3 regions of the Methylobacterium sp. Leaf94 genome follow, and region 3 is predicted to be linked to each of the others. Evidence: predicted binding sites of a transcription regulator. Region 3 holds the regulator's gene; each other region holds the start of a gene.
The links. The regulator HrcA, encoded in region 3, represses chaperone genes, less so after heat shock. The targets are predictions, from matches to a motif close to GTTAGCACTCNCNNNNNGNGAGTGCTAAC.

Region 1: the regulator HrcA is predicted to act here: its motif matches at 1,226-1,254, upstream of ASG63_RS14995 (co-chaperone GroES).
Region 2: the regulator HrcA is predicted to act here: its motif matches at 1,817-1,845, upstream of ASG63_RS01775 (co-chaperone GroES).

Annotation. Positions count from the first base shown of each region.
Region 1 is NZ_LMRM01000028.1:26,455-29,728, forward strand. Features, by position in the region: one part of gene ASG63_RS14990 (IS5 family transposase) at 1-267, shown strand, start outside; one part of gene ASG63_RS14990 (IS5 family transposase) at 267-721, shown strand; gene ASG63_RS14995 (co-chaperone GroES) at 1,358-1,621, shown strand; partial or broken gene groL (chaperonin GroEL) at 1,718-3,274, shown strand, end outside.
Region 2 is NZ_LMRM01000002.1:847-4,120, reverse strand. Features, by position in the region: gene ASG63_RS01785 (lipopolysaccharide biosynthesis protein) at 1-601, opposite strand, end outside; gene ASG63_RS01780 (magnesium transporter CorA family protein) at 690-1,700, opposite strand; gene ASG63_RS01775 (co-chaperone GroES) at 1,914-2,249, shown strand; partial or broken gene groL (chaperonin GroEL) at 2,251-3,274, shown strand, end outside.
Region 3 is NZ_LMRM01000064.1:206,528-209,801, reverse strand. Features, by position in the region: gene ASG63_RS23590 (DUF1236 domain-containing protein) at 1-650, shown strand, start outside; gene hrcA (heat-inducible transcriptional repressor HrcA) at 713-1,768, opposite strand; gene rph (ribonuclease PH) at 2,033-2,749, shown strand; gene rdgB (RdgB/HAM1 family non-canonical purine NTP pyrophosphatase) at 2,758-3,274, shown strand, end outside.

The DNA.
Region 1 (3,274 bases), on a different contig from region 3:
GCCGGCCCAAGGCCAAAACGCCTCCGCAGGATCTGCAGCGCACGCTCTCGGCCATCCTTTGGCGGCATCAGAACGGAGCCAAATGGCGAGCTATTCCCGAGGAATTGGGACCCTGGTGGCGGGCTGCCCAGATCTTCATCCGCTGGTCGCGTGCCGGCGTCTGGGAGCGGCTTCTTCACCTCGTGCAGGAGCGCGGTGTCCAACTCGGTATGGTATTCCGCGACGGCACGAACATGCGAGCGCACCAAAAGGCGGCGGGAGCCGCCAAAAGGGGGGATCTGGGCCCGAGCGAGATGCTCGTGAAGCTCTTGGCCGCTCACGTGGCGGGTATGGCACCAAGGCTTGCGTGATCGCGGATGGACGGGGTCGCGCCATCGCCTTCCGGCTGGCGCCCGGTCAGGCCCATGAACTTCCTCACGCTGTTCCCCTGCTCGACCAGCTGCCGGCGGTGCCCAAATGGGTCGTGGGGGACCGCGGCTATACCAGCCACGTCTTTCGCGAACACATCTGGGATATGGGCGCTCGGCCTGCGATCCCGCCTCAGCGCTACGAAGCGCCCGTGGCCTGCCCGGATTGGATCTACAACAACCGTAACCAGGTCGAGCGTCTCTGGACCAGGCTCAAAGAGTGGCGCGCCATCGCCACCCGCTACGAGAAGACTGCCGTCAGCTTCATGGGCGTCCTCTACCTCGCAGCCGCCCTCGATTGGCTTAAGCGATGACACGCCCGTGCTTCGGCAAGCACCCATAGCGCTTCGGGACCGCTGCACATGCAGCATACGAACTTTGGTGCGTTCCGTTGAACGGAAACAGCTGGATCAGCGTCCCTTCATGCCTGGCAGGGGAGGGCCGCCCACTAAAAAAGCTAGAGTTTAAAACAGATCAGCCACAGCTCCCTTTTTTCGCGAATCAGATATCCAGGCGGCTCATCCCGCGGATACCGCGCAAGTCGTCTATGAGTTTCATGCCCCACAAGTTTGTCGACAGCTGTGAACCGATCTTCGTAAAACTCTCATCCGTCGAAAAAATCGGCCATAGATTACTATCTTACTCGGGAAAAATCATAAATACGACCGCTAAGTCAACCAATGCGTCTTTAGGCCTGCAGTACACTGGTGCAGCCAGTCAATCTTCTATTATTTGTAGTTTGATAAACATCATTTGAGCTTTCAATGGGTATGAAGCTCCCCAGCCTATAAAAAAGAAATCGACACAGGCCCAGAAACATTAGCACTCTCGTTCACTGAGTGCTAAACCAACTGTCGCAGGGCCGCTGCGGATCTTCCTGCAGCCGCCTTCCCTTCAATGGCTGAGCCGTGCTGGCGCCATGTCATCGGTAGGGAGATTGGAACTCGACCATGAAATTTCGCCCACTGCACGACCGTGTCGTCGTTCGCCGCATCGAAGGCGAAGAGAAGACCAAGGGCGGCATCATCATCCCGGACAATGCCAAGGAGAAACCGCAAGAGGGCGAGATCGTCGCCGTCGGTCCTGGCGCCCGTGACGAAGCCGGCCGCGTGAACCCGCTCGACGTCAAGGCCGGCGACCGCGTCCTGTTCGGCAAGTGGTCCGGCACCGAGGTCAAGATCGACGGTCAGGACCTCCTGATCATGAACGCTTAAGAGCCATACGCCCTGGTGTGATCTGCCAATACTGCCCCTTGAGGCACCCGATGTGGTGTGCCTCGGGGCCGCGCTAACATTGAAGTGACTTTTCCCATGGCTGCCAAAGACGTTCGTTTTTCCGCCGACGCCCGCGAGAAGATGCTGCGCGGTGTTGAGCTTCTTGCCAGTGCCGTGAAGGTGACGCTGGGTCCCAAGGGCCGCAACGTTGTGATTGAGAAGTCTTTCGGCGCGCCGCGCATCACCAAGGACGGCGTCACCGTCGCCAAGGAGATCGAGCTCGCCGACAAGTTCGAGAACATGGGCGCCCAGATGGTGCGCGAAGTGGCCTCGGCGACGGCACGACGACGGCAACCGTGTTGGCCGCCTCCATCGTCCGCGAGGGTGTGAAGTACGTGGCCGCCGGCATGAACCCGATGGACCTGAAGCGCGGCATCGACCTCGCTGTTGCTGCGGTCGTGAAGGACATCAGTGAGCGCTCCCGCAAGGTGGCGTCTTCCGCAGAGATCGCTCAGGTCGGCACCATTTCAGCCAATGGCGACAAGGAAATCGGCGAGATGATCGCCCACGCCATGGAGAAGGTCGGCAAGGAAGGGGTCATCACCGTCGAGGAGGCCAAGACGGCCGAGACCGAGCTCGATGTGGTCGAGGGCATGCAGTTCGACCGCGGCTACCTTTCCCCGTACTTCATCACGAATGCGGAGAAGATGATGGCGGATCTTGAAGATCCCTACATCCTCATTCACGAGAAGAAGCTCGGGTCGCTTCAAGCGCTTTTGCCGATCCTCGAAGCCGTAGTGCAGACCGGCAAGCCGCTGCTCATTATCGCCGAGGACATCGAGGGTGAGGCGCTCGCTACGCTCGTCGTGAACAAGCTGCGCGGCGGCCTCAAGGTCGCGGCCGTCAAGGCTCCGGGCTTCGGCGATCGCCGTAAGGCCATGCTTGAGGATATTGCCCTGCTGACCAAGGGTCAGATGGTCGCCGAGGACCTCGGCATCAAGCTCGAGAACGTCACTCTTGAGATGCTGGGTCACGCCAAGCGGGTGCGTATCGATAAGGAGACCACCACGATCATCGATGGATCGGGCGACAAGGCCGACATCGAGGCCCGCGTTGCTCAGATCAAGGCGCAGATCGAGGAAACCACCTCGGACTACGACCGTGAGAAGCTCCAGGAGCGTCAAGCCAAGCTCGCCGGCGGCGTCGCGGTCATCCGCGTTGGAGGCTCGACTGAGGTTGAGGTCAAGGAGAAGAAGGACCGCGTCGACGACGCGCTCCATGCGACGCGCGCAGCGGTTGAAGAAGGCATTGTGCCCGGCGGTGGTGTCGCTCTCCTTCGTGCGAAGGCAGCGGCAGAGGGGCTGAAGAACGACAACCCGGACGTCCAGGCCGGCATCAAGATCGTGCTGAAGGCGCTTGAGGCTCCGATCCGTCAGATTTCGCAGAACTCAGGCGTCGAAGGCTCGATCGTGGTCGGAAAGATCCTGGCAAACTCGTCTGCGACGTATGGCTTCAACGCTCAGACCGAAGAGTACGTTGACATGCTTCAGGCAGGCATTGTCGACCCGGCCAAGGTTGTCCGCGCTGCCTTGCAAGGAGCGGCATCCGTCGCCGGGCTTTTGATCACGACTGAGGCGATGATCTCCGAGGCTC
Region 2 (3,274 bases), on a different contig from region 3:
CTTCCCGCAGCTTCAGCCGTACGCGTGGAACGATCGGATCGCGCAGCGGTCGATACAGCAGCAGGATCGCGAAGGCTTGGCTGATCCCGGCCGCCGTCAGAACCCAGACGGGTTGGGGGAAGAACCAGGCGGCACCCGCCATCAGCACGAAGGCGAGGCCGTTCTTCACCGCGACGAGATTGAAGTACAGCCGGCCGTCGAAGCGCGCCCGGGCGAGCGCTGCGTGATAGTCGAACACGCCGATGCCCAATGCGGCGACCGCGGCGCCCGCTGTGATCGCCAGGCGGCTTCCCGCGTTGGGCTCGAGCGTGAAACCCAGTCCCGCGCAGATCAAGGCCGCCACGAAGAGACTGAGCGTGAGGGCCATGTAGGCCCGGTCCAAACCCTGCCGGATCCAGGGCTCGTCGATGCGGACCCGGGCTGAATAGAATCGTGTCGCGGACAGACGCAGCCACTCGAACAGGACGGTGTTGGCCACGATCGCACCGGCGGTCGCCAGAGCGAACAGACCGAACTCCGCTGGTCCCAGCAGCTTGGCGATGAGGAGGCCGAGGACGAAGTTCAGGCCGGCATTGAGGACGAAGGCAGCGATCACGGCCATGGCGCGACGGGTCATCCTCGGAGGCCGGCTGGACGGGGCATCGCCGCGCACAGCTCTAGCGCAGGAGGCCTGACAGTCCATTAACCGGTTACAACCAACCCCGGATGCGGAAGAAAACGATCGGAATGATGGCGCTTACGAGGATGAGCGCGAGGCCGTAGGGATAGCCGTAGGCCCATTCGAGTTCGGGCATGTGCTTGAAGTTCATTCCGTACATCGAAGCGATCAGGGTCGGCGGAATGCCGACCACCGATGCCACGGTGAGAACGCGGAAGGTGTTGTTCTGCTCGATGCTGATCAAGCCGAGGGTCGCGTCGAGAAGGAACTGGACGTTCTCGGAGAGCCGGATCTCGAACTCGTCGAGGGAGGCAATGTCGCGCCGCACGGCCTCGAAGCGCGGCACCTGTTCCTCGCCGAGGATATGCTCGCACTCGTTGGCCACGAAGGGCACGATCCGCTCCAGGCCGAGGAGGCTCGACCGGACCTTACCGAGGGTCTTCCCGCGGCGTCCGATGCCGCGCAGGATTCGGCGCAGCGCCAGGTCGCGCCGGCGCGGCGTGTGGTTGCGCAGCTTGGTGTCCCCGGCAGGCGCACCGCTGCGGACGTCGAAATCGAAGATCCGCGTGGACAACTCGTCGAGGTCGGCGCCCATGTCCTCGAGGGAATCGGCGAGGCTGTCGACGAGCTCCTCTATCAGGAGAAGGAAGATCTCGGTGGAGGTGGTGCCCGGCCCATCGCCGGTGTCGATGCGCTTCTTGACCTCCGCGAAAGCCCGCAATTCGTGGAAGCGCACGGTGACGAGGCGGTCCCGGGTCAGCACGAAGCCCAACGGCTTCAACTGCGTATCGAGCTTGTCGAAGGTGACCATCGGGGTTGAGAGTGAGAACCCGGTCTTCAAACGCCTCAGGCGGCTCGAATTCTCCACCTCGCTGAGGGCCTTGCGCGAAGGGACCCGGATGCCGGTGCAGGCCTCGACCCGTTCGGCCTCCTCGGCGCTCGGATCATCGAGATCGATCCATACGACCTCCGACGGATAGGCTGTCGCGGGCGCCTGTGCCTCGGGCTCGACCGCGCCCTGCGGACCATGAAGCTTGATCATCCGCGAAGGACTTTCCGGCGGCTTGTGGGATCGGGGGATGATCCTGTCGCCGGATCGTCGTCGGAGCCTGCGACAGTCTTGACTCGAACGGCTTCCGCGCCTAACTCGACGCCATCGTTAGCACTCACCCAAGGCGAGTGCTAACGGCCTGGGTTGAGCGCGCTGCCGCGCCGCATCAACGCCATCCATGAATTTGAAGCAAGAGGGCAGCTCATGAAGTTCCGTCCGCTGCACGACCGTGTCGTCGTCCGCCGCATCGAAGGCGAAGAGAAGACCAAGGGCGGCATCATCATCCCGGATACCGCCAAGGAGAAGCCGCAAGAGGGCGAGATCGTCGCCGTCGGTCCCGGCGCCCGCGATGAGGCCGGCCGGGTGAACCCGCTCGACGTCAAGGCCGGCGACCGCGTCCTGTTCGGCAAGTGGTCCGGCACCGAGGTCAAGATCGACGGTCAGGACCTCCTGATCATGAAGTTTCGGTTCTCCTCCCGTTCACGAGCCCTTCGAGGGTGCCGTCCGGCGCCTCGGGGCCCATCACTGACAAGGATCTGACATGGCAGCGAAAGAAGTCCGCTTCGCCTCCGACGCCCGCGAGAAGATGCTCCGTGGCGTCGACATCCTCGCCGACGCGGTGAAGGTCACGCTCGGCCCCAAGGGCCGCAACGTCGTCATCGAGAAGTCCTTCGGCGCCCCGCGCATCACCAAGGACGGCGTCACCGTCGCCAAGGAGATCGAGCTCGCCGACAAGTTCGAGAACATGGGCGCCCAGATGGTGCGCGAAGTGGCCTCCCACCGTTCTGGCGCAGGCCATCGTCCGCGAAGGCGCCAAGTACGTCGCCGCCGGCATGAACCCGATGGACCTGAAGCGCGGCATCGACCTCGCTACCACCGCCGCCGTGAAGGACATCACGAGCCGCGCCAAGAAGGTCGCCTCGTCCGAGGAAGTTGCCCAGGTCGGCACCATCTCGGCCAACGGCGACAAGGAAATCGGCGAGATGATCGCCCACGCCATGCAGAAGGTCGGCAACGAGGGTGTCATCACCGTCGAGGAGGCCAAGACGGCCGAGACCGAACTCGACGTCGTCGAGGGCATGCAGTTCGACCGCGGCTACCTCTCCCCGTACTTCATCACGAATGCGGAGAAGATGGTCGCCGAGCTCGAGGACCCCTACATCCTCATCCACGAGAAGAAGCTGTCTTCGCTCCAGGCGATGCTGCCGGTTCTCGAGGCCGTGGTGCAGACCGGCAAGCCGCTCGTCATCATCGCCGAGGACATCGAGGGCGAGGCGCTCGCTACGCTCGTGGTCAACAAGCTGCGCGGCGGCCTGAAGGTCGCGGCCGTCAAGGCTCCGGGCTTCGGCGATCGCCGCAAGGCCATGCTCGAGGACATCGCGATCCTGACCCAGGGTCAGATGATCGCCGAGGATCTCGGCATCAAGCTCGAGAACGTCACCCTCCCGATGCTCGGCCGCGCCAAGCGCATCCGCATCGAGAAGGAGACCACCACGATCATCGACGGTCTCGGCGAGAAGGCGGATATCGAAGCCCGCGTCGGCCAGATCAAGGCGCAGATCGAG
Region 3 (3,274 bases):
CAGGCACGCGCGGCGGCGCCGGCGGTGCGGAGACCGGGGCCGGTCCGGCCGGTGGTGCCCAGCGCGGCGAGGCCGGTGGCCGTGGCGCCGAGGGTGGCGCAGGGCGGCAGGACGGTCGTCCGGGTCAGGCGGCCGGAGAGCGCGGCGGCCGCGAGGACGGTGGCGCCGCGGCACGAGACGGCCGGGGCGACCGGGACGGCAAGGGAGATCGCGACGGCAAGGCGGACCGCGACGGCAAGGGCGATCGGGGCGGCAAGGCTGATCGCGACGGCCGCGAGGAGCGCGGTGGACGGGCCGACCGCGATGAGCGCGGCGGTCGCGACGGCCGCGTCGAGCGCGAGGGCCGGGGTGGTCGCGGCGACCGTGGCGATCGCGGCGCCGTCCGCGGCGCCTATGGCCGCCTGGGGGCGCCGCAGCGCACCGAGTTCCGCCAGAGCGTGTTCCGCCGGGGCATCCCACGCCTCGCCGCCGGCGCCTTCGCGCTCACCGTCGGCACGGCTATCGCCCGCAGCTACACCCTCTACGACCTGCCGCCGGACATCGTCCGGATCGCGCCGGAATACGAGGATTACCGCTACGTGCTGGTGGACGACGACATCGTCATCGTCGATCCCGACACCTACGAGATCGTCGACGTGATCCGCGGCTGACCCGAGCGATCGGAACCGCGTCGGGGGCGGGGCTTCAGGCTCCGCCCCTTCGCGTTTTCCGCTCAGCGCTTGCGGTCGAGGAGGCCGGAGACCACCCGTGCGGTGTAGTCGACCATCGGCACGATGCGGGCATAGTTCAGGCGCGTCGGGCCGATGACCCCCACCACGCCGACGATCTTCTGCGACCCGTCGCGGAACGGAGCCGCGATCATCGAGGAGCCTGAGAGCGAGAAGAGCTTGTTCTCCGAGCCGATGAAGATGCGCACGCCCTCGCCGCCCTCGGCCCGGGACAGGAGTTCGATCACGTCCTTCTGGGTCTCGAGGTCGTTGAACAGCAGGCGGATGCGGTCGAGATCCTCGGCGGCCCGCAGGTCGTCCAGGAGATTGGCCTGACCGCGCACGATGAGCTGCCGGGCATCCGAGGGGCCGACGCTGACGGCGAGGCCGGCATCCACGAGGCGCTCGGTGATCACGTCGAGTTCGCGCTTCATCGCTTGCCGGCCCGACTCGATCTCGGCGCGGAGCGTCCCCAGGGTCCGGCCCTGGAGCCGGGCGTTCAGGTAGTTCGAGGCCTCCTGGAGAGCCCCCGCCGGCAGGCCCGCCGGCAGGTCGAGGAGGCGGTTCTCCACCGAGCCGTCGTCGGAGACCAGGACGACCAGCGCCCGGGTCGGGTCGAGGCGGACGAACTCGATATGCTTCAGGTGGACGTTGGTCTTGGTGGTGAGCACCACGCCGGCCCCGCGGGAGATCCCTGAGAGCAGCATCGAGGCCTCGGCCAGGGCGGAATCGAAGGTATGGCCCGAGGCGGCCGCGCGCATCTGCGCCTCGATCCGCTCCTGCTCCTCACGCCCGACATCGCCGAGCTCCAGCATCGCATCGACGAAGAAGCGCAGGCCCTGCTCCGTGGGCAGACGGCCGGCCGAGGCGTGGGGTGCGAAGATCAGCCCGGAATGCTCGAGATCCGCCATGACGTTCCGGATCGAGGCCGGCGACAGGGCCATGGGCAGGATGCGCGCGAGGTTACGCGAGCCGACCGGCTCGCCGGTCGTCAGATAGCTCTCGACGATCTGCCGGAAGATTTCACGCGAGCGTTCGTTCAGCGCGCTGAGAACCTGCATCTGCTGCGATGTGGAGAAGGGGCGGGCGGGCTCGGTCACATTCCATTCCTGAGGCGGAGAGTGTGACGGTCTCCCGTGCTTTACACAATGCCGTCCACCGTCGCCCCTGGCGGACGCAGGGAGAATACGAGAAACCGCTTGGCCGCGGAAGGCGTTCCGCACCTCGGGCTCACCGGCGGCGCCGGCAATCCGCCCGACCTCGCTTGCCGGGCGGGGGCCGGAACCGTAAAGCCGCACTCCATCGACACCGGTAAGGAGAGCGGCATGCGGTCCTCGAAGCGCGCGAACGACGAACTGCGCATGGTCACCCTGGAGCGCGCCGTCTCCCGCCACGCCGAAGGCTCATGCCTCGTCAGCTTCGGCGACACCAAGGTGCTGTGCACGGCCACCCTGGAAGAGCGCGGCCCTGGCTGGCTGCGCGGCTCCGGCAAGGGCTGGGTCACCGCGGAATACGCCATGCTGCCGCGCGCCACTCACGCGCGCACCCGGCGCGAGGTGACGGCCGGCAAGCCCTCCGGACGCACCCAGGAGATCCAGCGCCTGATCGGCCGCTCCCTGCGCGCCGTGACCAACCTGCCGGCGATCGGCGAGCGCCAGATCACCGTCGATTGCGACGTGATCCAGGCCGATGGCGGCACCCGCACCGCGGCGATCACCGGCGCCTGGGTCGCCCTGCACGAGTGCTTCACCTGGATGCGCGGCCGCTCGATCATCTCGGTCGACCCCCTGCGCGACCACGTGGCGGCCGTCTCCTGCGGCATCTACAAGGGCAAGCCCGTCCTCGACCTCGACTATTTGGAGGATTCCGCGGCCGAGACCGACGCCAACTTCGTCATCACGGGCACCGGGGGCCTCGTCGAGGTCCAGGGTACCGCCGAGGGCAAGCCGTTCTCGGAGGAGGAGCTATTCGAGCTGATGCGCCTCGCCCAGGGCGGCATCCAGTCCCTCGTCGCCCTCCAGAAGCAGGCCGTGGCGCAGTGAGTCTCCGCATGAGCGAGCACCGCATCCTCACGGGTCGCGTCGTCATCGCGACCCACAATGCCGGCAAGCTCGTCGAAATGCGCGAGTTGCTGGCGCCCTTCGGCGTCGACGCGGTCTCGGCCGGCGAACTCGGCCTGCCCGAGCCGGACGAGACCGGGACGATGTTCGCCGAGAACGCGGCCATCAAGGCGCACGCCGCCGCGACGGCCTCGGGCCTGCCGGCCTTCGCCGACGATTCCGGCCTCTGCGTCAACGCCCTCGACGGGGCACCCGGGCTGTTCTCGGCCCGCTGGGCCGGGCCGTCCAAGGATTTCACCGGCGCCATGGCGCGGATCGCCGCGGAACTCGACAAGCGCGGCGCCACCACCCGGCGGGCGCACTTCGTCTCCGCCCTGGTGATCGCCTGGCCGGACGGCCACACCGAGACCTTCGAGGGCCGGGTCTTCGGCGAACTCGTGCCGCCGCGCGGCGCGAGCGGGTTCGGCTACGACCCGATGTTCCAGCCCGACGGCGACCACCGCACCT